Bdellovibrio bacteriovorus: one gene and its partner. The protein of the gene in region 2 interacts with the protein of the main gene of each other region in a pairwise test. Links are inferred from orthologs where the notes say so. Each region holds a gene or a part of one and is shown on either strand. Other genes may lie near its edges.

Region 1 (15,808 bases), 270 kb from region 2 along the record:
CGTGCTGGATAAAAAAGGCAAAAAACTTCTGACCTGCCAGCAGTTTAGTGAAGACATTAACGTGATTGATCTTAACACCCAGGAAGTCTGGAACAAGAATCCCAAACTTGAAGCCATAGAAGAACTTCGTCGTGCGCTGGTGTTGGGAATCCGTGATTTCTGTGAAAAGACCGGCATTAAAAAAGTTCATTTGGGTCTTAGCGGCGGCATTGATTCCGCTGTTGTGGCGGCTTTGGCGGTGGATGCCCTGGGTCCTGCGAATGTTGTGGGTGTGGGGTTGCCGGGTCCGTTCAATGCTCCACAAAGTCTGACTTTGGCAAAAGATCTGGCATCCAATATGGGCGTGGATTTCAAAACTGTCGAAATCGGTCCGATGTATGAGTCCGTGTTGAAGGCTTTGAACAAGGGCCTGGGTCTTGAGGGTTTTAGCATCGTGAATGAAAATCTGCAGGCGCGTTTGCGTGGCCTGACTTTGATGGCGTGGTCCAACAAAGAAAACAGCATGCTGCTGACGACAGGAAACAAAAGTGAATATGCGTCCGGCTATTCCACTTTGTACGGGGATATGTGCGGTGGTTTGGCGCCACTGGGGGACCTGACCAAGGCGCAAGTGTATGCTCTGGCCCGATACTATAACAAACAAGGTGAAGTGATTCCGCAAGAGATCATTGACCGGCCACCATCGGCGGAACTTCGTCCGAACCAGAAAGATCAGGACTCTTTGCCTGAGTACGATGACCTGGACAAGGCTGTGACTTACTTGGTGGAAAAATCAGGTCCGGCAAAATCAGCGACTGAAAAATGGCTGTTGCCTGTTTTGATGCGCACGGAATTCAAGCGCTGGCAGGCGCCGCCGATTCTGAAAGTGTCGCAGCACTCGTTCGGCCGGGGCAGAAGATATCCGGTGGCTCACCGGGCGCGGGAAATCTAGAAACTAAAAAGCCCCTTTGCAGGGGCTTTTTTTATTTCGCACAGACAGAGACATCTTTGCAAAGCTGGATGCACTCGCGCTGGGCTCCGGCGATGGCGCCCCGGCACTCGGCTTCGGCCAGCATCTTCAGAACACGATCAAGGCCTTCGGGCATCGAGTTTAGACATTTAAAACTCCTTGAGCTGATAGAAATAAAAAAGGCCCCGAAGGGCCGTTTCTTAAAGACCTCCGAAGAAGTCCATTTGTTTTGGCTGGCGCACGATTTGCGGGAAACGCAGTTCGGGTTTGCCGGTCAGGGCGATCAGGTTTCCGACCTGCGGGGCCTGTCCGCCGATCGAGATTCTTTTCATCATCTGGCTGAACATGTGGCCCAGATAAGTCGCATCTTCTTCAGCGCGGTGGAAGTTGGAAGTTGGGATTTTCAAATGCTGAACCAAAGTTCCCAGTTTGTAGTTCGGAAGACCCGGGAAGACCTTACGCGCGATTGGCAGGCTGTCCAGAATCACTCCGCGAGGAGCTGTGGTTTCATGCTTTTTGATGTCAGCAATCAGGAACTGGGAGTCAAAAGGAGCATTGTGCGCCACCAGCACATCTTCACCGCAGAACTCAGCAAAGGCCGGCAGGATGGTGTCGATCAGGGGTTTGCCTTTAACCATATCATCAGAGATACCATTCACGGCGGAAGCCCCCGGCGGAATCGGGCGAAGTGGGTCAATCAAAGTGGCAAAGATCGCCTCGGGCTGGCCATCGATAAAACGAACGGCACCGATTTCTACGATTTGATCTACTCCAGGAACTGTACCAGTGGTCTCTAAGTCAAAAGCTATGAATCTCATAAAAACATTGATACAAAATGGATGGGGCTGTTTCAACTAAAGAGTGTCCCCGTGAAGGAGTTCCTGACTGTGTCATCCAAGTCTGGAAAAATTATAAGCTTTTTGCCTGAAAATATTGATGTCTCAGTGAGTCAAAAGGATCATTCCGTTTTGGATGTGGCCTTGCGGGCGAAGGTGCCGTTGAACCACACCTGTGGCGGAAACGCGACCTGCGGGACGTGCCGGGTTTTCGTGGTGAAGGGGCTGGAAAAGCTGCCTCCACGCAATGAGCTGGAGCAGGAGATGGCCGAGGACCGGGGCTTTCAGCCTTCGGAGCGGCTGGCCTGTCAGATCGAGCCCGTGGACGGGCTCACGGTTGAAATTCCACTAGCAGATGATTAAGGGCGAACGTAGAACGGGTTTGTGTAAATCCACGTGATCCATTTTTTGGCGTCCGGGATGGGCAGCATCGGACTGACCCGCACTTGCACGCGATAAGTTCCGGGCTCTTTCAGCTCAAACACCGTTTCAGGTTCGTTCTTTCTTGCCACCACTTCGCCGTCTTTGATGATCATGATTTCAAAAAAGTCCTGAGGCTTCGCGGGCAGAGTCACTTTCAGACTCATGTTTTTGCTGAATTTCACCTCTGAACCCATCATGTGGCTGTGACTGCCGTCTTCGATGGTGGCGGAAAACCCTTTCGGGTCACCCAGCGTGTCCAGTGCAATATAGAAGCTTCCGTTTTTAATGGCGTTGAAGATCTTGGTGCGGTCACTGTTGAAGCTTCCGGTCAGTTCGGATTTCAGCAGCACGTGATTGCTCATGAATTCAAAGCTGCGTTTGTAGCTTGGGAAGCGGATGAAATAATTCGCCAGTGGAATCGCCCGCGCCGAGGCTTCAGTTCCGGCATAAACAACCACTTTGCGCTGCTGGCTGAGTTTGTTTAAAAGCGCGATTTCATCCGTGGGTTCGGTGTAAAGTCGAATGAACGCCAGGCGCGGATTGAAAGGGTAAATCAAAAGACTCCAGATGGTAGAGACCTTGGATTCCGCCCAGGCGCGATTGATCAGACTTTTCATGTTCAAAAGCTCAAATCCATCAAGACCCGAAGGAATTTCACCGGACCAGGAATAACCCGCTTTGTAGGGATGAGCCAGAATCGTCAGGGTGTCTTTGCTGGCGCCGGTTTTCTGTGAAAGCAGATCGGACAGCTTCACCTGGGCGTCGCCAAGGTTTGCGCCGATGCTTTCCTGATTCAGGGAATAGTAGATAAGCCGTGAATCCAGATAGCTGTACTTGCCGGCGTTAAAGACGAGCAGATTTCCATGGTAGGATTCAAACGTCGTCGGGATGTTGAAGATATTGTAGTCGGTGAAAAAGATGAAATCCAGGTTGGCAAGTTTTGCCGACGTGATGACAAAACTTGAAGTGGCCGAACCACTGGAAAGATCGGTGTGCACGTTCAGCACACCTTTGTAGTCATACAGGTTTCTGGAGGAATGTTGCGAGGTGATCTGTGGCGGCACCACAGCCAGTTCGTACTGATTCAGATAAAATCCGTACAAGAAGAAGGTCACCAGTAAAAAAGAAAGAGTCGCAATTACTTTCATGGTCTTGTGAATTCCAACAGGACAAAGTCAGGAGAGATTTTTCGAATCTCTTTCATCTGCCATTGTTGTTCGGAAATCCACTTTGGTAAACCATTTCTCTCGCGCTTCACCAAATAAAAAACATTCCCTTGCGGTTCGGCCTCGGGAAGTGTGTCAAAGAAGTCATAACGGCTGATTCCCTTGAGCTTAAACACCGGAACCTTGCTGAAATACCAAAGTGAGGACGCCATCTGATAACTGCTGGCGTAAAGTGGACTCACTTCTTTGGCCACGGTGCTCAGTTCCTGGAAGACATAAGGTTCTTCCACTTTGTCACTGAGTTTGCGCAAAGATGGAGTGAACAGGGTGGCGAGCACAACAGCGACAATCGCTCCCCAGAAGATCATGTACACCTTGGTCCACTTTTGTACTTTAGGATGGAATAGGGCCAACGCCAGCACCGCCGGATAGGCGATGATCGGCCAGTTGGCCTCCACTAAAGCGCGGAAGGACGTGAACAGGAAAAACAGCAGTGGCCCCCAGCCAAAGTAAAATAGCCAGCGCAGGGTAGTGGGAACCTTCGCACGCAGGGCCGCCCAGAAAATCAGCGGGAACACGATCAGGATCTGTCCCAGAATATAGGACAGTGTCCATTCCGGATTGTAAGAGCTTTTTTCAAGGCCGTGTTTGATCTGAAATTCAAACGACGCAAAGTCGTTTTGATAATTCCACAAAAGAACCGGCGTGCAGAAGATCAGGCCGGACACTAGAGTCAGCAAAACCCCGCTCCAGCGCACATCCTTCCAGCGTTTTTCCAGGGTCAGATACGCCAGCAGGCACGGCACGAACAAAACGATGTGGTACTTGGAGCAGAATCCCAGACCCAAAGCCACACCCAGCCAGAGGTAGCTGGAAAGAGCTTTTTTGTCGAGAGCCTGCAGGGATAACAAGATGGCCAGGGACCAGAAGAACATCACCGGCAGATCCGGTGTTACGATCAAAGAGCCAAATCCCAGAAGCGGGGAGAACAGCACCAGATAGGTCCAAACTTTGATTTTATCAAAGTCGATCTTGTCTTTCAGGATATAGAACCATACTGCCAGTAAACCGTGGCCCAGAATCACTGCCGGCCAGCGGACCGCGTGCATGAAAGGCTCAAGGAAGTGTCCAAGATAGAACAGCCAGGACACCAGTGGGGGATGGTCGAAGTAGCTAAGCTGCGGGCGCTGCGCCCACACCCAGTAGTAAGCTTCATCAGCACTCAACGGGATGAGTGCTGACAGAACAAGTTTCACCAGAAGGCTGATCCACCAGATGCGGAATAGATCTTTCAAGATTAGTAGCTCAGACGGATTGGTTTACCAAGATCACCCGGAATGCCGATTTCTTTTCCATTCAAAATCAGATTCACAGCGCCACCGTTGGAGAAATTGATCTTCAGACCGCTTTTGCTTTTAAAGGTGTGAACCTGCTCTGCAGAAAGACGGATCTTTTGTGGTTTGCCGTTTGGAGCGGAGTACTCGATCTCCACAGAATCCAGTGCCTCAACGATCAGCTCAACAGGCTTTCCAGCCTCAGGTTTCGGAGTCGGAGTGGGTGTCGGGCTTGGAGACGGCGAAGCCACTGGCGTCGGCGACGGAGTGACTGTTGGAGCAGGACTTGGAGTTGTCGTCGGCTTCGGCGTTGCGGTCGGGGAAGCCGCCGGGGTCGCCGGCGTGGACACTGCCGGAGTCGGAGACGCTGCAGGGGTTGCTGTGGAGGACACCGGTGCCGCAGGCGTTGGTGCCGTCGTCAGGTTGCCCAACGGACCGGGAGTGGTGTTTGGTTCCACTTCCGTCAAAGTGCCGCCATCAATGGAGGTGTCGACCACCACCGGAGTTGCGCCTTCCATGGTTTGTGCCACTTCGGCGCTTGGAACTTCGGCTTCCTTGGAATACTTGTCGATCATTTTTTTTGTAAACAGAATCAAGCCGACCAGAACAACACCCAGACCCAGAATGATATAGGTTTTGGTGTTCTTGTTTTCTTTCAGGGACTGCATTCCGTGATTGGAGCTGGTTGGTGGCGGAGTCTTGCGAATCGGAGTGACCGTGGCTTCCGGAGCCGCTGTCGTTTCGGCAGTCACTTCGGTTGAGGCTGTTGCCGGTTTTGCCTCGGGTTCGGCCGGGGCCGCCGCTTTGGGTTCGTCAGTCTGGCGAATGTAAGGCTTTGGTTTTGTGGAACCCATTTCCTCGTAGAAGACTTCAAGGACCTGATCGGAGTTCAAGTGCAGGAAGTTGGCATAACTCTGTACAAAGCCGCGCAGGAAGGTCTTTGCCGGCAATTGGGTTTCGTCGCCCTCTTCAATGGCTTTCAGAACCTTGCTGCTGATTTTCAAAGAAAGACCAATTTCGTGCAGGGAGAGGCCTTTTTCCTCGCGGGCTTTCTTTAGAATTTCTCCGGTCTTTTTCATTAATGTCCCTTTCGAATCAAACTGAGCATTCCCTTGGCTTTGTCGCGGTACTTACCGGTGGGATAATATTTTATCAACTCTTCAAAGCGGGCGACAGATTTGGATTTTTCGCCCAGACGATAGTAGGAAAGTGCACTGTAGTAGTGGGGCTCATCGAACAGAATCTTCTGACAGAACCCGATGGCGCGATCCAAAGCTTCGGCAGCACGACCATAGTCCTTTTCCTCAAAGAATGTACGGCCGTAATAAGTGTTGGCAACGCAGTCGTCCGTTTGTGTGTCCATGACTTTGCCAAAAGCGGTGCGGGCAGCGCCGTACTCTTTTTGATTGAATTTCACCAGTCCCAGATTGATGTAGGCTTTTTCCGGATTTCCGTAGGTCAGATCATTGATCACCGTGCGAATTTCTTTTTCTGCGTCGGCGTAGCGGCCTTCTTCAATCAGCACGCGGCCCAGATTGTTGCGGGCGTCGGAATAGCGCGGCTCAAATTCCAGTGCCTGACGAAGATGTTTCTCGGCCAGATCAAAGCGATCGCGATAGAAATACACCTGACCCAGGTTGTTTTGAATGACGGGATTTTTCGGATCCAGCTCCTGAGCTTTCAGCAGTTCCTGCAAAGCGTAGGGATAGTTGCCGCTTTCAATGTGTGCAGCACCCAAACGAAGGTGAAGTTCAGCTTTTTGTTTTTCCTGTGCTGATCGGCTGGCACAACCCAGCATGGTCAGGGCGCACAGAGCGAGAATCCATTTACGCATGCTAAAAAGGTATCATTAGAGGACTAAGAGTCAACCCTGAGTTCCGCAATAGTTTCCACATGATCCGTCTGCGGGAACATCTCGAAAGTCTGCACCCGGTCGAGCTTGTACTTGATGCCCATTTTCTGCGTCTGAGCAAAGAACCAGTTAAGATCCCGAGCCAAAGACACCGGATGGCAGCTGATGTAAATGATCTTGCGCGGCTGGGCGGCGGCGAGGGTCTGCATGGTGTATTCACTGGCTCCGGCCCGCGGCGGATCCAGGACCACCAGATCATCTTTCCCGATGCTGGCCCGGCGCATGTAGGTTTCCACGTCCGACATGAAGTAGGTCATGCGTTTATCGGTGATTTTGGAGCGGGCGCGCTCCACGAGCTTCGGATTCAGCTCGACACCGATGATTTCTGAACTGGCGTATTTCGCGGCAAGGGGGAAGGTGAAGTTTCCGGCACCCGCATACAGGTCATAAACTTTTTTGTACGGACCGTCGCCCGCCCAGTCCAAAGCCGTGCGCAGCAGGTCTTCGTTCTGAAAGCGATTCACTTGAGAAAAACCGATGCCGTCATCCTCGTCCGTGATCAGGCCGTAGCGCACATCGCCTTCTTCAGCGATGTACATCTCAAGACGCTGAAGATCTTTCGCATTTTTCTTTTCGGCCCAGGCTTTCACCTCGGCAAACTTGTCGGTCAGGGTTTCTTCCGTGATCAGGCAGTCCATCGTTTCCACGATTTGGTGGGAATTGCGCGCAAAGAAGCCGAAGCGGCCGTTTTTGAACTTCGGCTGAATGCGGTTGCGATAGCGCAGCACACGTGGACTGGGCTGGATCGGCAGATAGTTGAATTCCAGATCGCGGTTGAACTTCTTGATCGTTTCCAGAACCAGAGTGTGTTTTTGGCGGCGCTGTTCTTCCTCGGTGATGTGCTGCCAGTTGCAGCCGCCGCAAGTGTGCGCCACCGGGCACGGTGGTTCGCGACGATGAGGGCTGGCGGACAGAACTTCGACCACGCGGGCTTCCATGAAGTTCTTTTTTACCAGAGTGATTTCCGCCAGGATTTCTTCATTGGGCGCTGCTTGAGGAACGAAGACAACCATGCCCTCGTGTCGAGCGACTCCAGCACCGCCAATGGCGAGTTTTTCAATATTCAATTTGATCTTTGAACCAAGAAGGGGAGCTTTCGCTCCCCTTTGGTTTGATTTCGCAGACATTTTATATCGCTAATTTCAAATTTGAATCTGTGAACGATTAAACGTTGCAGATTTCGTGTTTTTCGAAGAACAAAGCCAATTCACGAGCTGCAGACTCTGGAGAGTCAGAACCGTGAACAGCGTTTTCACCCACGTTGTCGCCGAATTTCGCGCGAACTGTGCCTGGGTTGGCTTTTTTAGGGTCAGTAGCGCCCATGATTTCGCGGTTTTTCAAAACTGCGCCTTCACCTTGAAGACACATCAACATAACCGGACCGGAAGTCATGAAGGACACAAGCTCACCGAAGAATGGGCGTGCTTTGTGTTCAGCGTAGAACTCTTCAGCTTTTGCAGTTGTAAGAACGGTGATTTTCGCAGCAGCGATTTTCAAGCCGTTAGCTTCAAACATGCTCACGATATCGCCGATAGCGTTTTTCTTCATGGCATTTGGTTTGATGATAGAGAATGTTTGTTCGATAGACATGGTGTCTCCTTGTTTATTAATGACAAACTGTTTTAGTAATCTCAAAGAACCTAGGAGTTTTAACGAATTGAGTGACACATGTCCACTCTTGGTTTCCTTGGTTTGCGGTGTTCACAACCAGTTTTGTCTGAACGGCCAGATCGTGACCTTCGGACGGGGTGGTGAAGTTCTGGTAGGTGATCTGATAGCTTTCGCGGTTCTGCCAAAGATTCAGGGTGAACTCGACATCTTCGGTGGTCATGATCTGGATTTCATCAATACGACCGGCGAACGCGGGACTGGCTGCCAGCAAGGCAAAAACCAATAATTTCTTCATCTTAGATCTCCTGGATGGCCCTTAAATAGAGGCCGGAAAGGGCGCTGTCAACGGAAAATTGCCGCATGGGGTTATAAGCTCTTCTATATTCGAACTGAATCCTGGGATAGCGTTTTTTCCATGCACTCTGCTAGATGGATCCTCACTTCTGTCGCGATTCATGCCCTGGCTTTGTCAGCCCTGTGGTTGGGAAAACCCGTGCCTGTCCAAGCGCCCACCAGTTCTGATCCTGTCCCGGTGGAATTTGCAGTTGTTGAAAAATCCCCAGTGCCTTCCGCAGGCCCGAAAAAAGGGATCCCTTCCGGAGCATCGAGACTTGAGGGCGCGAAATCAGCGGCAATCACCAAGTCCCTGTTTAAAACCTATGACTTCAGTGATCGCGAGGATGTCGCCGTAAACTCTGCAGGTCCCCAGAAAGACTTCCGGGATCGCGCCACTTATGCGCTGGAAAGCGCCAATACTTTTGCTGACACCGACAACTGGGATTATCACCGCGAAGTCTTTAAACGCATCGACAGCGAGCTGATGTTTGATTCTATTCTGGCCCAGTATAATCACTTCGGCACCGTGATGCTGCAGTTTGAAGTCGATGCAAAAGGTTATCTGCTGGAAAAATCCCTGCGCGCCTTTTCTGAAGATGCCGTTTTGAAAGTGCATGCCGTGCGCGCCGTAAGAAAGGCCCTGAAAGAACAGTTTAACGAGCTGAAGTGGAGTTCAGAAAGCACCATCTTCCAGGCCAAGTTTGAATTCCTGAGTGATTCGCATTCATTGAATTTTCGCAAGCAGCGGGAGTTTGGCAAACCGGTGCTGAATTTCACCCGCGCCACCCAAGAAAAGCCGGTGGCGACGAATCTGCAGGATCATCTGCTTTCCGGCGGAATTCATTACGACCCCTTTGCCCTGGCTGATCGATGGCAAAAGTACAACAAAAGAAAGCGCCTGGCGGTGGGCGAATATGATCCTTTCGCCCACTATCGCAAAGACCCGGCGTATCGTCTTTAGAACCGAATCTTAAACGAGAAACCCAGACTTAGCGGGAAGAAACTGTCGTCATCCTCGCTGTTAAGGCACTTTTTCAAAGACAGGCACAGGCCTTCCGGCAAAAAGAAACCCATCTCGAAACGGTCCGGGCTTGCCGGTTCGTTGATTGACGTATTGATGTTATCCACAATATTCAACGACTGCAGAATGGATTTTTCTTTGGCCATGCCTTCTATCGACGAAGAGCGCAGGCGCACGCGGCGGATGATGCGGTCGCTGGCTTCGCGGTCCTCATCACTCAGATGACGGGGAATATTTCTAAGAATGAAATGCACAAACGTGTGCCCGCGTTTGATTTCCTGAAGCATCGAAAGATCCGACACACGCACTTGCGCCACGGTGGCCGCGTCCCGACGAACGGCCACACGGATCATGTTGTTGGATTCCCGGGCTGAAGGCAGAAGGAACAACAGACTTGTGCGTCCGCCGCGCACGAAGCCGACATTGGAATCCCGGGCCGATCTTTCAGCCCTGCGCGAGCTGTCCACTTCGCCCATAAAGTCCCACTCATCAATTGGAATCGTCATCACCACAACACTGATGGGGTTGAGTTCATCAACGGCGCACAGATCCTCTTCCAAAGGCATAAAGGTTCGGATCTGATCCCGGGTTCTTTGGCAGTCGGCCTGATCGCGGGTGTCGGTGGCCACCATGATCCCGCGGGCATAGGTCTCGCGCTCTTCCAAGAACGAGTTCGCCTGCGTCGTCAGGGACGTCAGCATCATTGCAAATGTAAGTATCAGCTTGGCGTTTTTCATCGTCAAATCTGTCTGTCCCTTGGGTTAAATGGAGCGCATAAAGCTAAGCGCAAATTCCACGTTCTTTTTAATAGCTTCAATTTCTTTCATCTGAGCCGAGTTGATCAGGCTTTCCACATTCTTTTGCACTTCATCATAGATGTCAGATCCCTGGCTTTGTTTGTGCGAGGAAAGACGCTGAACCTGTTCCCAGTCTTGTTCAGTTGGCAAACCGTAACCATCCGCACCCTTCAGGAAGGCCGCTGGTTGCGAGAACATGTCGCTGATCTCAGTCAGCGCGGTCACGATTTCTTTCTGGCGGGTGGTCTCGCCACGTTTGGCGGCTTGTTTTTCTTCTCTGATCACATGCTGGGTCAGATCCGCCTTGATCGCCGCCGTCAGGAAGCGGTGAGCACCGTTTTCCAGCAATACAATAGCGGCCGCAGCTTTACGGCGGGTTTTGCCTTCCAGCTTGTTGATGCGGGAATACAGACTGCCACGCTGGGCAGCCGTCAGGGCTAGCAGCTCGCGGAAATCTTTTTGATTAACTCCAATGGTGTTTTTCAGAACCTTGAAGCTCATTTCATAACGGTCACGGTAAGAATCAAACAGGTAGCCGGTGTTGATGGCCTGAGTGCGGTTGGCAAAAACGCGGTTATCGGCAATCTTCAGACGCAACAGATCCTTTTCAAGACCAATCGGGGTTTTGGTTTGAAGATAGATCAGCTCGGGACGGAACAAAGAACCCTTCATCAGGTTCAGTGATTCCACCGCGCAGTTGTTCGAGGTGAAATAGTAGCGGCCATCGTAAGACCAGTGTGTTTCGATTGTGCGGGTCACGAACTGACGGATTTCATCACGGGAAAGATTCATCGGCACACTTCGAAGATCGCGCAGCTCGGTCTTGGTGTATTCCTCGATCACCTGATGCATCGGCACCAGGAACAGACGGGATGGATAGTCCCCGGTCAGACCTTTAAGGGTGTTGATTTGAATGCTGTTCACAAAGGCGCGGTAAGAAAGCACGATGTGCTGATCCAGATCTTTCAGGCAGTCAGGACCGACCTCTTTTCTTTCCGGAGCACACATCACCAGACGGAACATGGAATGACCCCAGCCGCTCATCATGGCTTCGCCCTCGGCCGCCAGCAGATAATGAACCTGATAGATGCGGCTTGGATCGATACTGCGAAGAGGGCTGTCTTTGCCTTTAAAGTCTGGAATCACATAGTTCAAAGGCACCTGACAGCGACTGTTCGGGAATGGTGTGTGATTGAATTTGGAACGGAACAGGTGATACAGCGAAGGCCGACGGCAGGCATAGTCCGGGTCCATCAGGAAGTATTCCATGTTCACCGGGAAGGACTCAAAGGCGCTGGTCAGCTCATAGATGTCAGGACTGCGGTGTTTCATCCACGATTCATCACTGTCGACAAAACCTGCGATCATCGTGAAATAAGGATTCTGCGAATAACTGCGATACATGTTTTCGTAAGGACGGCACTCGGGGCTGGTCTGGTTGTTCTGGCGATCGTCTTTTTCTTCTTTGCAGATGCGGATCATGCGGGATTCATCGGCATCATGCACATTCAGTTTGTCATAGGCGTGAATGGTTTCGTGAACCACTGTGGCCAGAATCTCACGATAGAAGGTTTTATGAGTGCGGTTGATGCGGGTGGCGTTGTTTTCACCACGGCGGATTTCTGCCACGGCCTTCAAATCAATGCGCACCTTGCCCCAGGACAGTTTTCCCAAGGCGTGATCGCCGTTTTCTTTTAAGCTTTCAAATCGGACTTCCAGTGGTTTTTTGAATTGGGATTTGATCGAAGCCGGCAGCAGTTGTTCTGCTTGTTTTAGCAGGATCTGGGCGTTTTGTCTGAACTGTTTGTCAGAAGGTCCCTCAGTCAAAGAGTAACTGAATGAAGCATGAGCGCTGGAAGCCATCAGCATCGCGGCGACAATCAATCCTGCTTTGTTCATCGGGCTCTCCTTGTTTCAAAATGAGACAAACCTGCCCGGACTTTGGAAAATCCAAGCCCTGCTCTGAAAGTTAATACAAATTCAGTGCCAGACTATGGGGACCTAAGTGATTGATTTGAAAATAAAAAAGGGCCACCTTGCGGCAGCCCTTTTCCAGAGAAGAGGAGGAGATAAAGCGCGAATTACATCTTCAAGATGCCTTCAGCGATCTCAAGATCGGAAGCCTGAAGTTTTGGGTTTTCAGCGCGGATTGCTTCCACAGCTTTTTGGAAAGAGACGCCACGGATAGCGCCATCAGAAGCAACCATCGTTGCGGCATCTTCTTTAGCTTCAACAACAAGTTTCAAAGTCTGACCAGAGATAGAAGCCGATGTCGCTACAACACCACCTGTAGTCATCAATGGAATCGCCAGGATGGAGTCTACTGTGGAAGTCACAGAAGCAGAGTATACCTGAGAAATCTCAGTAGCTTGAGCCATAGTAGCGGACAACAACAACGCAACGATAACGGACTTTTTCATGGGCACTCCTAAAAAGGGTTTAATGTGTTTTGGTTACTGGCTGGGGAGTATTGCAGCAACAGTGCCAAGGTGTCTCAGTACGGGAAATCACGCATTTGCCGGAAATTCGCGGTAAATCCGATGAGGGCTTGTGTTTAGGGATTGAACAGCGGGCGCCAATAAGCGCCCGTGTTTGCAGGAAAATCAGGAAACACTCACGCGGAGATTCTTAGAGTGTCTGCAGGAATTGAATCAGATTGTATTTGTCTTCGGCGGAAAGAATTTCTTTTCCATCTTTGATGAAGATGCCTTCATCGTGGCCCATGTTGCCCATGCCGGCTTTTCTTGTGTCGTACAAATGCTCGCGTGTCTTCCACGCTTTCGGTGTTTTGTCGCCTATCGGGTAGCCACCGCAGGCGAAGTCATAGTCGGTGTCTTTGTTCAGCGCTTCGCCGGAGTAATAAATCGACGGACGCTTCTTTGCCGGAGTCAGCAGGACACACAGATTCGGAATCGAGTTGTTGTGCATGTACGGCCATCGGGCCCAGATGCCCACCAGTGGTGGTGGCACATAGCCTTCCTGCGCTTTGATCACGATGCCGTTCTTTTTGGAGATCTCAAGGTCATTCAGTTGTTCCAAAGACTTCATCCCCTGACGGCGGTAGGGATCCGTGCCAACATTCACCACCGGGGTTTTTTCTTTGTAGCGGACTTCCACTGTTTTCAGGCGCTCCGCGGGCGACAGCACCAGGGCATGTGGCAGGTTCCAGGCTTTTTCATAGTTCCCGTGGCACTTGGCGCAGTTGTTTTTAAAGATCTGTTCGCCCGCTTTGGCGCGACCCAGATCAATTTTTTCCGCCGGATAAAAGTCAGTGATGTGCGGGGCTTCCGAAGCAAAAACGGCCGTGGTCAGCTCTTTGATCACATGATCATTTTCCGCCAGCCACTGTTCCAGTTCGTGCAAGTCGGCACCGCGGCCGATTTCATTCCAGATCAAATTGGTGAAAATGGGATTTCCGCTAAGAACACTTCCGTCTGACAGCCAGCGGTTTTTGTATTTTACATTCCACCAGACGGCAGGTTTTGAATCTGCAGGCTTGTCATCAAGATAGGCATCGGCACGCGGCGATCTTGCGGCTTTGTCGCTGTAGTTGGCGTAGCCGTCTTTCGCACGACGATTCAGCGACAGACTGACCTGCGCCAAAGACGTATCCAAGCCCAGTGCAATCGGCTGCTTCAGGGCGACGGACTTCAGGCGCTCTTTGGATTCCACCAGCAGGGCGGTTTCCGCATCGGTGGCGCGGGTGTACGCCTGAAAGATGTGGGGATCCATCAAAGGCATGACTTTCTTGGCCTTGATGAAGAATTCATTCGCGCGTGGGAATCGGTTGGTCATGCCCAGGACAGTTTTGCCAAACAGGTTCGATGAATGGCAGGCCGCACAGCTGAACGTGAAGCCTTCGGCGCCGTTTCGTTCAATCAATCCAAAACCCATCAGGGTGTCGGGGCGAATTTCGTCTGGATAGGGAACAGCATAAACCCCGCGCTCGTTTTCAAGCGGGTACTTGTGCAGGCCGAGGTTTTCTAAAACATCTTCAAAATTTTTGAATCCGCTGATTCCCTTCATCAGGCTTTGAATCCACTTGCGCAAAGGATTGCTGTTCTTTTCCTCGATCAGGCGGCGCACGGGTTCATAAGGGGGCAACATCCCGGTGACGGTGACCGGATAGACTTGGGCGTGGATCTTTCCCTTATTTTGAGACGTCTGGAAATCGAAATCGTTCCACGAGTATATGTTGGATCTCCCACCCGGAGGGACGGCAACTCCTGCAGTCCAGTCGGGTTCGGATTGGGCAAAAGCCGTTGCGGAGATCAGGGTCAGAAGGAAAAAGAACTTCGTCATTCCCGATGCTTACAATGTCGTAAGATTACTAGACAATAATATTCTGTCGTTTGACGGGGAGAGCAGGCCCCCAAAGCTTTTTAAATGGGGCCTTATGAAAAATTGTAATGGTGTGTTCCACAAATCTGGAAGGGAGCACTATCTGCGGACAGGATCTGGTGAAAGAAAAATTCTAAGTTAACATGAAATTGTTAACAGGAGTTTTATGGGTGCCGAGTCCGTTAAAGTGATTAAAGTAGTGCGTTCCTCTTCAACATCGCGAGTTGATTCCGGGGCTGCGCCATTAGCCGACAATATTACCGAGATTCGTGAAAAAGCCCGTGAGTTCTTGCTATCGGCTTTGCAGATGCTGGCGCCTGAGGCTGAAGGTATCGGTGTGGATATTGTCATTGGAGAAAAAACCACCCAGTACGTCGTGAGTTGTCCGAAAGAAGCCATTGGCCGTGTGATCGGTCAACGGGGTGCCACGATCATGTCCTTGCGCCAGGTTCTGGGTGCGATCATGGGGGCGGCCGGAGCCCGCGCCGTGATTGAAATTCCCTACTATCCTGCCGACAAATAAAAAACCCGCGGTTTTCACAGCGGGTTTTTTGAATTCTTATCTCATTTTTACCAGACTGTTCAGGCTGACATTGTGAGTGCCTGAGTAACCGTTCAGGGTCACCTGGGCAGTGCCATTGCCGAACACGGAAATCACTTTGCCGGTGTAGCTGCGATCATATGTCACGCGGTCACCAGCACAAATGCCTTTGGAGCAAGTCACAGGCTTAGTCAAACTTTGCAGGGACACGGTGTGAGTGCCGTTGTAACCTTCAATCGTGATCAAGGCCTGGCCATGACTGAAGACCTTCAGAACCTTGGCTTTCATGGTGAAATCATACATCAACTGATCGCCAGCACAGATGCCGCTGGCGCAAGTGACTTTTTTGCTCAAGGTGCTGATAGCCACTGTGTGAGTGCCATTATAACCTTCAATTGTGATCAGGGCCTGGCGGTTGTTGTAAACCTCGATGACCTTGGCTTCCATTGTGCGATCGTACATCAGGGAATCGCCTGCACAAACACCGTCAAGGCAGCGGGTGGGACGGGAGATTTCAGACACATTGATCATGTGAGTGCCG
Region 2 (15,868 bases):
CAAACATGGGTGTATACGTAGGTCACTTGAGCCCGATCCAGCAAAGCCTGCGCGCAGGTGCGGTAGCTTCTGAAAATCAGAACAACCCGGTTGAAGTGTTCTATGCCAAAGACGGCTGGGGTGCTTCTGTGGCGTTGTCCAACTCTGAAGACAAAACCACTGACGTGAAAGAACAGTACCTGGCAGTTCGTTACGGTGTGGACCGCGACGGCATGGAGTTCTCTGGTACGGTTGAAGCTATCGCCGTGACTGAGACTGGCACCGACAAAACTGTGGGCGCTCCTTACATCACTTTGAACTTTGAAAAAGAGATGGGCGCAACTGGTTACTTCTTCAGTAAATTCAACTGGGGTTCCGGCAAATACGAAGCGGCTGCGGGTGACACTGACGTGAAAGACCTGGGCGCTGAAGTGGGTGTTTTGAGCCGTCAGATCAAGAATGTTTACTATGGTGTTTCTTTGGCTTACGCAAAACGTGAACTGGGTTCTGAGATCACGGCTTTGAACCTGCCAATCTTCGCGGGTGTTGAAGCAGAAGTGACTTCCTGGGCGGTGGTTCGTGCGTCTGTTTCCCAAAGCTTCCTGCTAAGCAGTGTTCAGGATAAAAATCAGGCGGCTCCGGCTGATGGCGTGATCACAAATAAAAATGACACGACTGTCGCTGCGGGTGTTGGTTTGAAATACAACAACTTCGCATTGGACGGTGTTGTTGCTGGTTCCACAACCGGTCAAATCAACGGTAACGACGTTCTGACTCAAGCTTCTATCACTTACAACTTCTAATCCTGAGATCGAACTCAGAAAGGAGTATGTTATGAAGAAAAGTATTCTTGCGGTGGCGGGCTTGGGCCTGCTGCTGAACGGATGCGGCGGGGGCGGTGGGGCTCTGACAGCGGCTGGTGGCAATGTCACCTTGGCGCAGGCTTCAAAGATCTTCACGGCTCAAGGGGTTTCCACGGCGCTGGCAAGTCTGGTGCCGTCTGAAAACGCGGTAAGCCCGGTGCAAATGCCGGTGGGGTTCCTGGGTGCATTTGATTCCTGCACCAAAAAGAATCCGGAAACTCCGGTGGACGAGGATGGCGACGACATTCCTCTGACGCTGGAAGTGAAATACAACTGCGATCGCATTTCCGGTGACGGTGACTCTGGTTACGCGAAAAGAGTCGGCGCTTACAAGATCGTGGACTTCAAAGATGCGGCAGGCGCTGAAAACAAGGGCTGGGGCGGTGGATATCGTTATGATTTCGACTTCTCTAATTCTTACATCGCTTCCCATGAAGAGTTCACGGATATTTACAACGGCTTCTTTGAGGTGAAAAAGACCTCCAGCACGTTGGGTTACAACTCTGCTTACACCGGCACGGTTGATGGTCACGCGAAAACGCCTGTGGCTTTCAACTGGAACTGGAAATGGCAAAGTCAGTGGGAAAACACCTACACTCCGGACGACATGGCTCAGCCTTACGCCAAAGGCAGCGCCAAGTTTGACGGCTTCTTCGGGGTTTCCGGGGTTATGGAACCGGACAACAATGGCAAGCAGGTCGAAGTGAAAGTGGTGTTCGCACTGAAATCAAAGGGTCTGAAGTATGATCGCGCCTGCGCCCGTCACTGGAGCGAAGGCAGCATCAGCTATATCGACGGATCCAATAATGAAATCCGTTACGAATATTCCTGCACGGATATGAAGGTTTATTTTAACGGCAAAGAAGAAACGATGACTCTGACACGCATGAATTAGCATCCTCATGCGTCGTGTGAGACTAAATCCATTGAAAGCCCCACAGTCCGTTTCGGGCTGTGGGGTTCTTCATTTAAGCGAACTTTTCCGGCCACTGGGTTTTTCTTAAAAGAATCTCTGCAAATTTCTCCAGACCCTTTTGGTCTTCTTGATCAAAGCGGTTTAAGACCGGCGCATCGACATCCAAAACTCCCAGCAGTTTTCCGTTATGAATCAACGGCACCACGATTTCAGATTTAGAGGCGGCATCAGACACGATGTGCCCTGGGAACTGATCCACGTCTGCCACCAGTTGAGTTTGCAGTGTTTTTGCCGCGGTTCCGCACACACCTTTTCCGATCGCGATGCGCGTGCAGGCAGGCAGTCCCTGGAAAGAGCTGAGCAGCAGTTCGTTGTTATGAAGCAAATAAAATCCCACCCAGTTGATCTCGGGCAGGTGCTGTTTCAGCAGGGCTGCAAAGTTCGCAAGATTCACGAACCATTCTTTTTCGGCCAGGCCTTCGGCTTCGGAGTGCAGCTCTTTATAGAACTTGGTTTTATCTGAATAGTTGATGGACGTGTGCTGTTGCATATCTATCTCCCTTGAGTGGACCGTTTCTGAAAGGCATTCCAAACTGAACGGGCCGTGACGCCGATAGGGCGGTTTTTGGGACGGACCAAACATAGCTCAAGATGGGTCTCAGAAGCGATGGATTTATCAATCAGCACCAGATTTTTTTCTTTGGTGCATTCGCTTTTGGCGATGCGGCCCCAGCCGACACCACCTTCGATCATTTTCACTTTGGTGTGGTGATCGGGGACGTAGATCTTGTGGCCGGGTTCTTTGCTGGGTTTGATCTGGCTGTTATAGACCAGAATCTGGGGGTGCTTCATCAGGAAGTCCTTGGTGGGGCTGCGTTTTTCCTGCAGCAGACGGCGCGACACGGCCGCCACCAGGGTGACGTCTTCCAGGAAGATACTTTCCAGATCTTCGCTGTTTTTGGGGGAAGGCGCGATCGCAAGATCAATTTCACCCTCCAGCAGGCGTTCGTATCCGCCTTGCAGGATGGATTTACTAAAAATCAGATTTACCGGCAACGTGGGGCGGGCGCACTCCAGAGCGATTATCTCCAGCACTTCGGTGGAAATCAGGGGGTCGGCGGAAATATGCAGTTCTGTATCAGCTTTTTGGCGTCCCAGTTCGATACCGACACGGGTGGTGTATTGGGCGGATTCCAGAGTGTTCTTTGCCACAGCATAAAAGGCCTGGCCTTCGGGGGTCAGCTTCACCTTGTATTCAGAGCGGTCAAAGATCTGAAGGCCCAGTTCGTCCTCCAGATTCTTGATAGCAACGCTTAAGGCGGGCTGAGAGCGGCCCACCCTGTCGGCAGCCGCACGGAAGCTTCCACATTCGATAACGGCTTTAATGAACTCCAGCTGGTCTAAATTCACGGTTTCCTCATGATAATTAAAAGCTATCAAGATGATAAAATCTTTCAAATTTTATTTATCGTCTGAAAGCCGTAAAGTCTATTACGAAAGACAAACACGACTTTTAAAAAAGGGAGCAACATATGATTCAGGTAAGAAAATCCAACGAACGCGGTCTGGCTCAACACGGATGGCTGAACTCCAAACACACTTTCTCTTTTGCCGAATACTATGACGAAAACTTCATGGGTTATGGCCCGCTACGTGTGATAAACGAAGACCGCATTGAAGGCGGCACGGGTTTCGACACTCATCCTCACCGTGACATGGAAATCATTTCCTATGTGATCGACGGCGAGCTAGCGCATAAAGATTCAATGGGTAACGTGGCCGTGATCAAACCAGGCGAAGTGCAACGCATGAGCGCGGGCACGGGGATTCGTCACTCTGAATACAACAACATCCCGGGCAAGGAAACTCACTTCCTGCAAATCTGGATCAAGCCAGACAAAGTCGGGGTAGAGCCAGGCTATGCGCAGAAGAACTTTGCTGACAGCTTCGGTTGCAGTGATTTGATTCTGGTGGCTTCGCACAAGGGCCGTGGTGGTTCCATCACCATGAATCAGGATGTGGACATGTATGTGGCAAAAGCCCAGGATGCTGGTGAAAAAAATCACAAGACCTATCCGCACAGACATCTGTGGGTGCAGGTGATTAAAGGTGATGTGCAGGTGGATTCAAAATCCCTGACGGCAGGTGACGGTGCGGCGATCACGGATGTGGAAACACTGAAGCTTTCCTGGGGTAAAGGCGCAGAGTTCATTCTGTTCGACATGCCTTAGTCGTAAAGCAATACGATTTGGAAATAAAAAAAGCGCCCATGTTGAAGAAACGGGGCGCTTTTTGTTTTTGAAAATTAAAGGCCGTGTTTAGCCATGCCTTCTTTCAGCATCTGGCAGCCTTCTTTATATATACCACTGCCGATTTCCTGAACCTGGTTTTGAAGTTCCGTCTTACAGGTCACGTCCGCATATTTCGGGAACAATCTTTTGCAGGAGGCATTTGTTTCTTTCATCTGATTCAGGATCAGTTGTTCATTTGGAATACCACCAAGCATGGATTGCAGGTGGGCGAACTCAAGAGCTACGTCATTATACAAAGTCAGGTATTCCTGAGTGCAGTATCCGTTGGCATCAACGCTTTGAGCTTTCGCAGAATCCTTGGAATCACTGCCGCCACCACCGGCGCAGGCTGTCAGCATGGACATAACAAGAACGGTGCTTAGAAGTTGGATGGTTTTCATTTTAAATCCCCTTTGTTTTCTGTCCCAGTTTTCAGAAGCTGGAACTAAATTTTAGAAAAACAGCGGGAATTCTTCGTCCCCGCTGCGGTATCCGATATGGACGACTCGCGGAGACGTAAAAGCAATGGCAGTGCCAGGGGGACTATTTTAAATCTTCAAATTCTTTAATCTCATCCTTTTCTGGTGGTAACGAGAGGTATCTTTTACTGTCTACTTCATTGCGGAGACGAACAATTCTCAGGTCGTCTAGCCCTTTAACTCCTTTAGAGATGCCACGGCTATCTCTTTCAATGAAATATTCTGAAGATACGAGAAGGTAAGGAAGGGTTGATGTAAGATCGTTGGATGTACCTTCGCTGGATGTAGTGACTTTCCACAATGGAGTGATCTTCTTACTTTCCGTAAATTTCTCAAGGTCGATTGCAGTCATGGAAATGTAACGTTTGAAGGTGGTAATTTGTTCGGTGTGAGTGCGCTGTCCGGCGTAGTTTAATGAGGAGGGAGTTGTTGTTGTGAGTTCCCCGACCTTACTTCCCCAGCTATTTGTAACTGTTGTTGTGTGACTTTTTGATGGAACAAAGTCATAGACGGGAGTCGAGAATATCTTGGTCTCAATTTTTGGGTCACTTACTCCATACTTTATTAGAATTGCGATGTTTGCGTCTTCCGGACGCTCAGAAATTGAGTAGCCTCTACCTTTTAGCCCCCCTTTTTTTTTTAGATGTGTAAGAGACAGGTATTGAATATAGCTAATAAGCTTGTATCCATTTCAATAGCTGAAGACGCTATTCCGTTCATGTTCTTTGTTGCCCGCCTGTCGCCAGACCGCGGTCATGCGAAGGACTTCGATGCCATCATGCGCCATTATGGACGACGCTGTATCTTTCTGACCGTGCCTAATATTCAGATATCCTCATACAAGAATGAGGATATGCCAGGGCACGCCAGCTTAACATTTAGCGAGGCAGGCTATGTTCTTGTGCAGGACTACAATTCTTCAAATGGCACATATGTTGGGCTGGGGGCGGAGGACATTGAGCGGTATTTGAAGAAGTTTGATGGATCGAAGGATGCGGAAACTATAACTGTGGATTTTGGCAGTTCCAGTTTGGTCCCTCGTCCACCTCACGGTCAGGTTAAGATAGGAAACTATTTGGGTTTGGAATTGGCGCGATCTTTCAGCATCTTGGTTCTCATGAAGTAATACTGCCGATGGTTTTGAGTGTTTTTTGAGCCTTTATTAGTAAAACCTTTTAGAAGGGTTTTCCAATGCTTCCTTATATGAGCGGATTGTCATCAAGGCATTTGTACTAAAATTTATATTTAGAAAGGCACGCATGAACTACATAGTTGAATTGTATATTTATGGAGTCGGGTTGGCGGTCATCAGCTCCTTGGTCGTGTTGTGGTTTGAAAATGAGAGGCACTCTAGGGCTGGCGTGTTGCAAGAAAGACTTAAGGCAGTTGGAAAGTGGTATTGTCCATTTACTGGGGAGTTGTTGCCATACTCTTCAGAACTTGCTCATGAATACAGGATGAAACAACAAAGCTCTCAGAAAAAAAATTTGAGTAGCATCCTATTTTTGGTGCTCTTTTCTTGGTTAGGAGTCTCTTATCAGGCCATTTTGATCTATCCGGTAATCTGGAGGCATTTTTTAGCCCTAAGAAATGGAAAGATTGGCCGTCTTTGTGATAGCAGCCGACTGATAACGGACTCAGATCTGATCCTATATATCGATCAAATTAATTGGTCTAATTTGGAAGATAAATGAAACTGTTTACAGTTTAATTAGAATTTACGGATCAGGCCGACAACGATCCCACGGATTTCAACCTCATCAGGGGTATACCACATGGATTTCATCGTTGAATTGGATGGGCGCAATTCCACCATCTTATCTGCGTCCCCAGTTTCCGGGCGGGGGCGCAGATAGAAGCGTTTCACGGTGGCTTCATTATCTACCGTTGCCACAATGATGTCGCCGTTGTTGGCGGAATTCTGTTTCTGAATCAAAATGATGTCTTCATCAAAGATCCCGTCTTCAATCATGGAATCGCCCTGCACCTTCAGCGCAAAGGATTTGGAAGGATTTCTGACCATGGAAGGGGGGACGTCCACGAACTCGTCGTGTTTGATGGCTTCAATAGGTTGGCCTGCCGCCACTTTCCCAAGAAGGGGAAGTGACAGGATCTCGTCACGAGCCTGGAGGAGCTGAGTGCGAGGAGATCCTGTCTTCGTCGAGACCGTTTTCGATTGCAGCTGATCCTGAACCGCCGAAGCGGAGTGGAGCACCTGAATGGCTCGCTTCAAGTTCTGGGGATTTGAGATATATCCCTTGTTCGTCAACTGCTTCAGATAATTCTGAACCGAGTTGAACGAAGCCAGACCGAAGTGATCCTTAATTTCTTGATATGACGGCGAAACTCCTGAACTTAAGATGTGCGCCTCGATAAACTCGAGGACGGATTTTTCTTTCGGTGTCAGTGGTGGGAGGGGCGTTTTCATCGTCATAACTTACATATGAAATTACAGTGTAAATTATATGTAAGTCAATAGCCTATTTTTATAAAAAGAAAGGACCAGCCCTTGGGCCAGTCCTTCGTCGTTTTTCGCGCTGGAAGCGGGTTTTATTGCTTCTCAGGGGCTTTTCCAGCCTCGTCATGCTTCGGTGCCGGGCCTTTGTGCGCTGGGCCGTTTGAAGGGCCATGATGGCGGCGGGAAGCATCCACCAGCTTTTTGGTGGCTGGGTCCACCGGTTTATCAACAGCCTTCAGGATTTCAGCGATGCGGTTCAGGTTCGTTGCCCAGTCGGTGAAGATGATCTGGTTGGCCGCCGCATTCACATTCATCTCGCCATCACGCGAAGGCAGGATGCGCAGATCGCGATTCAGATCCAAAACAGAAACATGCTTCAGCGTCGCCACCCAGGTGTACATGCGCTGCGGGAATACGGACGGAACTTCCGAACTGACCTCGATCAAATCACGCTGCACATTACGCGCGGATTTCACCACCATCACGTCGTTTTGTTTGCTGATCGCAAAGCCGTTGGTGGCAAGGGCGATGGAAAGCTGATTGAACGCTTCAGCCGGCTCCAGAGCCTCTTGATTATAGATTGAGATTTTTCCGCGCACGCCCGGATCAATAATGAACTTCTGACCCGTGGCCTTCGAGTAAATCTCGATCACCTTGGTCAGTTCCTCGTTATTGAAATACATTTTGATTTTGTCGGCAGCAGACGCCTGGGACAGAGTAAGAATGGAAACAAACAAACTTGAGATAACGTACTTAAGCATGGATCCTCCTAGCGCTGTTTAGGCTAGGAGACCTTCCAAAGACGGGCAAGTCCAGCTTTACAGCAGACCCGCCACGCAAGATGCCAGCGCTTGTTCAGCGTAAGGGGATAAAACCATGCGGACGTGGTTGTCGCGAGTGGTGGATTCAGTATAAAGATCGCTGACGTCGTTCATATGCTCAATCAGGCAGCCGGCCTTCTGGGATTTGATTTCCATTTTAACCAGGCACTTTTTATTGCGCACAGAGCAGCGGATGTCGTTGTAATGAACTCCAGGGGTCAGGTTTTCCTGATTCAGGGTCGCCAGCAGCGTGGTCTCGTCCTGAGACGACAAAAAGGCCTGGGCAGGAGATGCTGCCAAAGCCATGATTGCGGCAAGTGCGATAGTGATTTGTTTCATAGAAGCCTCCTTGTTTCTAACTATGCTTCAAGAGCTAGTTGTAACAAGCAGACCATCATAGGTAAAAGGTATATAAAGAATTCAGATATGCACGTAACGAATGTTATTCGTTGCGTGGGCATTCTTTCTTTTCGTCCTTACAGACCGGTTTGATATCGGCAATCACGGGCTGTGACTCGGAAGCCACTTGGCGGGTGATCACAGGGATCGGTGTGGAGTTTTTTGCGTGGCTTACTGGCGCCATCGAGCAGTTTTGATAAAACAGTATCACGACGGGATTGATTACCAGCATCGCTACGAAACTAAAACTACCTCTATTCAACATACTTGCCTCCACACTGAGTCCTAATGGTCACACCCTTTCTTTTACGGACGAAAGCCTGCAAGACTTTAGTCAATTTGTAAGGATTCTCAGCTTGATTCAAAAAAAGCCACTTTCTCATCTTGAGAGAATTCGCAGACACAGCGATAATGATTGCTGAGTGGTTAAGAGGACTATGAAAGCATTAATTTTTAGCGCGATCCTTATGACAGTTGTTGGGGCGAAGGCGAACTTCCCTGATCTTCAGCAAGACTGTATCAATGAGCTCAAAAAATTTCCGGGCGCTTGGGACGACAAGCTTTTGCATCAGGCTTGTGCCAAGGTGCAAATCGACACTCAGTGCGTGAGTGCGGAAGGCCGGCCTATCTATCATTATGAAAAGATCTCTTCCACCCCTGGAGCCAAAAAGGTTCTGGTGTTCAGTATGATTCACGGAGATGAAACGCCGGCAGGCACCGTGGGCCGTTACTGGATGGAGCGTCTGGAAGGCATCGATCCGCGCAATTCCTGGCGTGTGATTCCGGTGTTGAACCCGGATGGCGTGAAATACAAAACCCGCTACAACGCGAACAAGATTGATATCAACCGCAACTTCCCAACCAAAGATTGGGATGCGGGGGCTTTGACTGCGTGGAGGCGTTCTACGGGCTCCAACCCACGCCGTTTCCCGGGTAAAGAAGGTGGCAGTGAGCCAGAAACCAAGTGCGCGATGAAGCACCTTGGTGACTTCCAGCCGGATTTTATCGTATCTGTTCACACACCGCTCAAAGTTTTGGATTACGACGGACCGAAAGTGAAATCTCCGCCCAAGTTTGATTACCTTCCTTGGAAGTCCCTGGGGAACTACCCTGGGTCCTTGGGTCGTTACATGTGGGTCGAGCGTTCAACACCGGTGCTGACGATGGAACTGAAAGACAATCTGCCGCCGAATCTGGCGCCGTTTGATCAGCTTCAGGATATTATCGGGACGCTGGTGAAATACGAAACCTCTGCAGAGCAAAAAAAAGAGGAGACTTCCACAGCCTCCTCTCCAACGAGCTTTTTACCTGTCGCCTTGGAACACTAGTTCCAGGGCTTTCTAGAAATCACCGATAGAATCTTCAAGACCCGGGAAATCGATGAACGGGTTTCTGTTCCCTTGCATCTTGTGGATCTCGTCGTTGCGGCTGATTTCTTCATCATCAATTGGATCTTCTTTGGACCACTTGCGCAAAGTCGCTTCCTGACGGGAATCAATTGGCAGGTCATATCTTACAGAGAAATAGAACAAAGCGCGAGCCACGTTGCCGCGGTGATTTGCCGGTGGCATGAACACGTCAGCGCCACCCTGAGCTGCGCGACCGAAACGGGATACTCTGCATTTCAGGGGTTTTCTGTCCTGAACAACTTCACCAAATGGGTTGTTGCCGCGGATAGAGTTCATTTCATTGTCAGTAGGATACAAGTGGTGCATGTCAGCTTTCTGCATGCTCTTGTTGTGGCGGCCAGAGAACTTGGATTGCGGCCAGGTGTGCTCAGTGTTCACAATGTTGCCATCGGGAATTCTGCCCGGAGCCGGAGCATTGCCGCCGCGGAAATCAGCAGAGCCACGGATAGAGTCGCAGTAAACGTCCTTCACGGCATAGTCCCCGTGACCTTCATCAACCAAATAGAAAGAACCCAGAAGGAAGGTGCGAGCGCCGTCGTAACCCAGAGAAACATGCTGATAGCAGTTGTCGCCGCTGCAGCCGTTCACGATCTGATCGTAGCTGCCGTTCACACGAAGGTGGAAACTGCGAAGAACAAACTGAATGTTCTTTTTCAGATCGTCGTTGGAAATTCCGGAAGCCAGATCGTGGTGGAATTTTTCGCCATAATAAGGAACATCGCCGGAAGAAGGAGCTGCAAAAACGAATTGCCCACAAAGCGTGGATACCAGCACCAGAAGAGAAACTGCGGTCAACTTCACAAAGAACCTCCATAGTCAGGCATTTGAGGTGCCTGGTAGAAACGCTGCGCCCTATTCGCAGCATATACGGGGAAACACTATGAAGTTATTTCCAAAAGATTCCGTGGTTGCAACAACTTAATGAAAACCAACCGTATACAAACAAATTTGCGCGGTGCGGAGGTGTCATATTCGACAAATTATCGGAAACAGGGCGGTTTTTAGCCCTGCTTTTTAAGATTTTTTCAGAAAACTCTCTGGCATTTCAGGCGCAGGTCCCAGATTTTTTTCCACTCATTTTGGAATATCAAAGCCGCTTCGCGGGACTGAACAGTCAGGCGGGCCTGCAGGGATCTTTTGTCCAACTGAAGCTGATTGAGGACATCCGGGGTGTAGGTCAAGGTGGAGCCCTCTTCCAGGGCTTTCATGGTCAGGAACTCTGGGGATTCCTGCATCTCTTCTCCCGCCCAGGCGTGAATGTAGGTGGAGTTCAGGAACTTGGTGTGAAGACCCTCGGAGCGGTTATAGATGTTTTCATATTGGGAAAGCGGGATGTACTTCAGTTCGGCTTTGGCGTAGCGCTGGCCATCACGGTAAGGCACCGAACCAATACAGACTTCCACCTTGTGCATTTGAAGTTTGGCCAGATCCGGCTTCGTGACTTCGCAGGCGTAACCTTCGTCAGCGGGCCAGTCGGATGTCAGAAACTCTTGGCAGTTGTGGGCCCAGGACAGGGCCGGGAACAAAAGCATGGCAAGTACAAGCAGGCGGTTCATGGGTACTCCTGAAAGCGCTGGTTATACCTTAAAGGCCGTGGGCCTTCCAGATGGTGGCCGAGGCGCCTGAAAAAGATTCCGGACTGCTCAAGGTTCAGACAGGTGACAGCGGCTTTCGCGGTGAATCTTGTCGCTGCCAAAGCGTTATGGAATACTGCCGATGTTTCTGGAGGGGTTCCTTGGTTAAGTATTTGATGATGGAGATTGAAAAGTCTCAGCTTATGAAGGCTGTGCATGACAACAACAGCCTGGTGCTGGATCTGGAGTGCATTCTGAGTGTGGTGGATGAAACCACCGACGTTCTGGAAAGAGCCAACAGCAGTGTCACCACTAAAATCACCATCAAAAATCCCCGCCTGAACCGCGTGCCACCTGTGGGCTACGTGTCTGAAGGTCAACTGGAAATCGACGACAAACCAAAAGGTTTCCTGCCACTGAATCTGGAATACAAAGGCGACTTCCGCCTAAGTCTGACCCTCGGCCCGGATGAGTTCGAGACCGAAGGTGATGAGATCATTATCAAGACCGAGAACTCGGAGATTCCGTCGGGGTATCGTAAAATTCCCGCGATGGGGTGGTAGACTCGCTAATCTTATTTCACGATTAACTCAAGGCTGACCTTGGTTCGGGAGTCTTCGGCGGAAGGTGGAAACTTCATCGCCTTGATTTTGGAGATAATGCAGTCTTCAAATGCAGGATCTTTGAAGTTCATTTCGCGAATGCGCGGATTCTTTACAAAGCCATCTTCATTTTGAATCCAAACAAGCGTTGCTCTTCCATCCAGGCCCGGCGATCTCTTTACTGCATCTTGGATGCAGGACTTGAAAGCACCTTGATTTTGATCGAGCGTGCGGTTGGTCGCTTTTTCCGTCGCGTCCAATCGTTCTTCGCGCGTAGGTACATTTGAACAAGAAGCTAGAGCTAGCATCATCAGGGTGAGGATAACTTTTTCTTTCAATTAAAACTCCCGTTATTGGTCGGTCTCGTTGTTGTTCTTTCCACTTCGTTTATGGGCGATCCACGATAATGCAGCAAATGCTGGAAAAATAATAAATGAATATAGGACATGCGTCTTAGCTTCGGGGCCGCATGTAGTTTCCCAAGTACCTAACCCGCTCGCGATACATTGATCCAACGAGTAATCGAATAAAATAACGATCGGGACCAGTAGAATAATAAGGTAGAAAAATATGGCTGATTTTTCTTTATAGGTGGGCATGGTTCTATCTTCTGTGATTTATTTTGGCGGGTACAGTCAAATAGTAGTGAAAGAAAAAGGCTGCGGGGGATTTCCCGGCAGCCTTTTGTTTGTCTCATTAGTAAGCGAAAATCTTTTTAATGTCTTTGTCGATCTCTGGTGTGATTTCAACCTTCAAGGCGCCCAGATTTTCCTGCAGTTGTTCGATGCTGGTTGCGCCCAGGATCACGCTGCTGACTCCCGGTTGGGCGGCGGTCCATGCCAGTGCCAATTGCGTGCGGCTGCATTCCAGTTTGTCGGCGATGCCTTTAAGTTCCCACACGCGCTGACTGTTCTTTTCGGTATAGAAGGTGTCCTTCAACCAGTCGATGCGCGACAGGCGGCCTTCGCTGACGCCCTTGTCGTATTTTCCGGTCAGCATGCCAGACGCAAGCGGCGACCAGGTGACTAGGCCCATGCCGTGTTGTTGGGCTTTGGGTTGCACATTGGTTTCAAACTTGTCGCGCACAAGCAGGTTGTACTGCGGCTGTTCGACTTGCGGTTTGTAGTAACCACCCTTGTCGCAGATGTCCATGGCTTCCTGAATCTGTTCAGCGGTCCATTCGCTGGTTCCCCAGTACAGAATCTTTCCGTGATGAATTAAATCATCCATGATGCGCACTGTTTCTTCCACCGGGGTTTCCGGGTCATAACGATGGCAGAAATAGATATCCAGATAATCCGTACCGATTCGTTGCAATGACTTGTTCACGGATTCCAGAATGTGTTTGCGGGAAAGACCCTTGTCGTTGATGTCTTCACTCATCGGCCAGAAGACTTTTGATGAAATCACCAGCTCGTGGCGCGGGAAATCTTTTAAAGCTCCGCCCATGATGCGTTCGGATTCGCCTTTGGCGTAGATGTCGGCGATGTCGAAGAAATTGATTCCGGCTTCATAAGCCAGGCGCAGAATGCTGCGGACGGAAGTGAAGTCTTTGACGGTGCCACCAAAGGTGGTCCATCCACCCAGAGAATAGGTGCCGATTTTAAGACCGCAACGGCCAACGCTGCGGTAAGGCATATTGGGATTGAACATCAGGGCCTCCTTGCAGAAGCCCCATTATCTTAATGAAGAACCGGATGTTGCAAGTAATGATTGATTTCGATGATTCGGTCTTGCTGACTGACCACGGAATCCTGAATCGCCACCAGCTTTTGCATCAGATTGTCTTTAGCAAGCCTAATGGCTTCGAAGATATCCTCGTGGACGCCTTCAGCCTCGGCCTTCGCGCCGCCCTCGTTTAAGACGATGGCAATACGATACAGTTTCTTCAGACCCTCGCGGGTGAATTCGCGCCCGTCTGTTTCATACTGGAGCGCAAGTTTTCGGGGATCCCGGGCTACTACCGCAACCACAGTCTGTGGAGTCACAAAGTGTTCAAACTCTGCGATCTGCTGGTAGATAAAGGACTTAACCTCAGGATTTTGCTCAATAAGCTCAATGGTGGGGTTGAGAAGGGTCGTCATAGGCGGCCTCCTTTTCCTCGTAGTTATAGTGTAACAATGGGGTCGAATTTTGTCTGGTCAAGAAGACTGGCACCGAAAAAATAATTTGAAATCGAATAGGTTTGCATTAGAATCCCGAACCTGGACCATAGACCTGTGTCAGATTGAGATGGAAAATATTAAGTCAGAAATCAAATTAGACTCATCTTGGAAGCAGCATCTTCACCTCGAATTTGAAACCGAGCGCATGAAGAAGCTGAAAAACTTTTTATCTGCTGAATACAAGGCGGGTAAAACGATTTATCCCCGTGGCGATGACTATTTTGCGGCGATGAATCTGACTCCTTTTGACAAAGTGAAAGTGGTGATCGTCGGGCAGGATCCTTATCATGGCCCCGGTCAGGCGCACGGACTTTGTTTTTCTGTGCAAGACGGCGTTCGTTTTCCTCCGTCTCTTAGAAACATCTTTAAAGAACTTCACGACGACGTGGGCGCGACCATTCCACAAAGTGGCTCCTTGACCAAATGGGCTCAAGAAGGTGTGTTGTTGCTAAATGCCGTGCTGACAGTCGAGGACGGAAAGGCCGCTGCCCATCAAGGCAAGGGCTGGGAAGAGTTCACCGACAAGATCATCCACGTGCTGAACGAAGAAAAAGAAAATCTGGTGTTCATTCTGTGGGGTTCTTACGCGCAGAAAAAAGCGTCCTTCGTGGATCGTAAAAAACACCTGGTGCTAGAGGCTGTGCATCCATCGCCATTGTCCGCTCACCGCGGATTCTTTGGGACTAAGCCCTTCTCCAAAACCAATGCCTATCTGAAATCCAAGGGTATTGGCGAAATCAACTGGAACCTGGTTTAACTCCTTCGGGGGGCGTCCAAAATAGATCCATCCCGGTGTTTTATATCAAGCCTGCAAGGGTAAAAGCTCTAGTCTTCACTGGGGACCTTGGCTAAGATATAAGAAGGTCTCAATTATTCACCAGGAGGATTTATGAGATGGCTTGTTATGGTGGCTTTCGTGGCACCCGTCTTTACAGGCTTGAATCCGGCACAGGCGGGTCCGTCGATCCGTTTGGTCGCAAGTGAACACTCCACCATCACCGCAGACACCGTTAAAAGCATCCGTGCCGATGGCAACGGGCTGCTGGTGGTCTTTACGAAAACAGCCGGAACCTATTATCTGGATCGTGATGTCATCAACTTTGAGACCTACCGCAGAAAGCTGGAAGAAAGTCTGAAAAATCAGAAGCCTGTCAGCGTCAAGGCCGAGCAGCATCAGCTCAATATTGTTGAAGTAAAATAAGGCCCCGTTGTAAACTGGTCTCCGTCGTAAGGAGACCTTTTATGCGTCATATTGCTGCTGCTTTTGTAGTGTTGTCCCTAGCTTCCCAATCCTTTGCCACTTCCGCTGAAGAAGTGAAAACCAAAACCGCTGAAGCAGCCACTGCTGCGGCTGATTACACCAAAGAACAAAAAGAGCAGTTCCAAAAAGACATGGAAGAAAATCTGGCGAAAATGAAAAAAGAAATCGCCGAGATGAAAGAAGCTGCCTCCAAGAAAACCGGCGAAGCAAAAACTGAGTACAACGATCAGATCAAAGCTTTGGAAAAAAAGCAGGAAGAAATGAAGAAAGATCTGGCGAAGATGAAGAAAAGCTCTGGCAAAGCCTGGGGCGAAATGAAAAACGGAATGAGCAAAGCGTGGGATGCGATCTCTGATTCCTACGGTAAAGCCAAAGCCCACCTGTCAGAAGAAAAATAATGAAAAAAAGCGCACTGCTCTTCACCACAGAATTACCTCGTCCCGCAGACCTGGGGGAAGAGCTGTTGTTGGTCCACGACGAGATCTTGCCTCGTAAATCCAAAGCCTTTAAAAAATGGATGGCACAGTTTCCACTGCGTTATCCGGTGAAGGCCGGGGAATCTCTTAAATCCGTTCAGAACTTTTCCGAACACATCACCAAGATCGTCAAGCTGTGTGAAGGCGCTTCCAGCCGGCGTTTGACGGTGGTGGT

Evidence for each region.
Region 1: the proteins of ung (region 2) and ndk interact in binary tests that used the Escherichia coli proteins (3 or more experiments, as listed by UniProt). The link is inferred for Bdellovibrio bacteriovorus from one-to-one orthologs.

Annotation. Positions count from the first base shown.
Region 1 is NZ_CP020946.1:113,452-129,259, forward strand. Bases 6,498-9,316 are described here. They hold ndk (nucleoside-diphosphate kinase), read right to left. Parts: upstream 8,211-9,316; coding sequence 7,785-8,210; downstream 6,498-7,784. Other genes in these bases: B9G79_RS00560 (tetratricopeptide repeat protein), read right to left, coding at 6,498-6,542; B9G79_RS00565 (class I SAM-dependent RNA methyltransferase), read right to left, coding at 6,566-7,687; B9G79_RS00575 (hypothetical protein), read right to left, coding at 8,227-8,526; B9G79_RS00580 (hypothetical protein), read left to right, coding at 8,647-9,316. Also shown: B9G79_RS00530 (NAD+ synthase), read left to right, coding at 1-931; B9G79_RS18450 (hypothetical protein), read right to left, coding at 963-1,085; B9G79_RS00535 (3'-5' exonuclease), read right to left, coding at 1,150-1,767; B9G79_RS00540 (2Fe-2S iron-sulfur cluster-binding protein), read left to right, coding at 1,819-2,148; B9G79_RS00545 (hypothetical protein), read right to left, coding at 2,145-3,356; B9G79_RS00550 (ArnT family glycosyltransferase), read right to left, coding at 3,353-4,669; B9G79_RS00555 (helix-turn-helix domain-containing protein), read right to left, coding at 4,672-5,787; more of B9G79_RS00560, read right to left, coding at 5,787-6,497; more of B9G79_RS00580, read left to right, coding at 9,317-9,528; B9G79_RS00585 (hypothetical protein), read right to left, coding at 9,525-10,325; B9G79_RS00590 (DUF7844 domain-containing protein), read right to left, coding at 10,350-12,284; B9G79_RS00595 (DUF2388 domain-containing protein), read right to left, coding at 12,467-12,805; B9G79_RS00600 (cytochrome c), read right to left, coding at 13,014-14,687; B9G79_RS00605 (KH domain-containing protein), read left to right, coding at 14,893-15,249; B9G79_RS00610 (beta-sandwich domain-containing protein), read right to left, coding at 15,286-15,808. UniProt on the Escherichia coli protein: Major role in the synthesis of nucleoside triphosphates other than ATP. The ATP gamma phosphate is transferred to the NDP beta phosphate via a ping-pong mechanism, using a phosphorylated active-site intermediate.
Region 2 is NZ_CP020946.1:375,191-391,058, forward strand. The notes cover bases 12,990-15,868. They hold ung (uracil-DNA glycosylase), read left to right. Parts: upstream 12,990-14,023; coding sequence 14,024-14,713; downstream 14,714-15,868. Other genes in these bases: B9G79_RS02005 (aldo/keto reductase family protein), read right to left, coding at 12,990-13,444; B9G79_RS02010 (hypothetical protein), read right to left, coding at 13,474-13,875; B9G79_RS02020 (hypothetical protein), read left to right, coding at 14,846-15,157; B9G79_RS02025 (hypothetical protein), read left to right, coding at 15,199-15,615; B9G79_RS02030 (3-dehydroquinate synthase family protein), read left to right, coding at 15,615-15,868. Also shown: B9G79_RS01910 (hypothetical protein), read left to right, coding at 1-782; B9G79_RS01915 (hypothetical protein), read left to right, coding at 814-1,737; B9G79_RS01920 (GAF domain-containing protein), read right to left, coding at 1,811-2,308; B9G79_RS01925 (LysR family transcriptional regulator), read right to left, coding at 2,311-3,168; B9G79_RS01930 (pirin family protein), read left to right, coding at 3,291-3,989; B9G79_RS01935 (hypothetical protein), read right to left, coding at 4,064-4,450; B9G79_RS01940 (hypothetical protein), read right to left, coding at 4,593-4,880; B9G79_RS01945 (FHA domain-containing protein), read left to right, coding at 5,190-5,654; B9G79_RS01950 (hypothetical protein), read left to right, coding at 5,788-6,222; transcriptional repressor LexA, read right to left, coding at 6,240-6,956; B9G79_RS01960 (general secretion pathway protein GspD), read right to left, coding at 7,079-7,747; B9G79_RS01965 (hypothetical protein), read right to left, coding at 7,805-8,146; B9G79_RS01970 (hypothetical protein), read right to left, coding at 8,250-8,471; B9G79_RS01975 (M14 family zinc carboxypeptidase), read left to right, coding at 8,644-9,534; B9G79_RS01980 (endonuclease I family protein), read right to left, coding at 9,547-10,416; B9G79_RS01985 (hypothetical protein), read right to left, coding at 10,641-11,171; and 4 more genes. UniProt on the Escherichia coli protein: Excises uracil residues from the DNA which can arise as a result of misincorporation of dUMP residues by DNA polymerase or due to deamination of cytosine.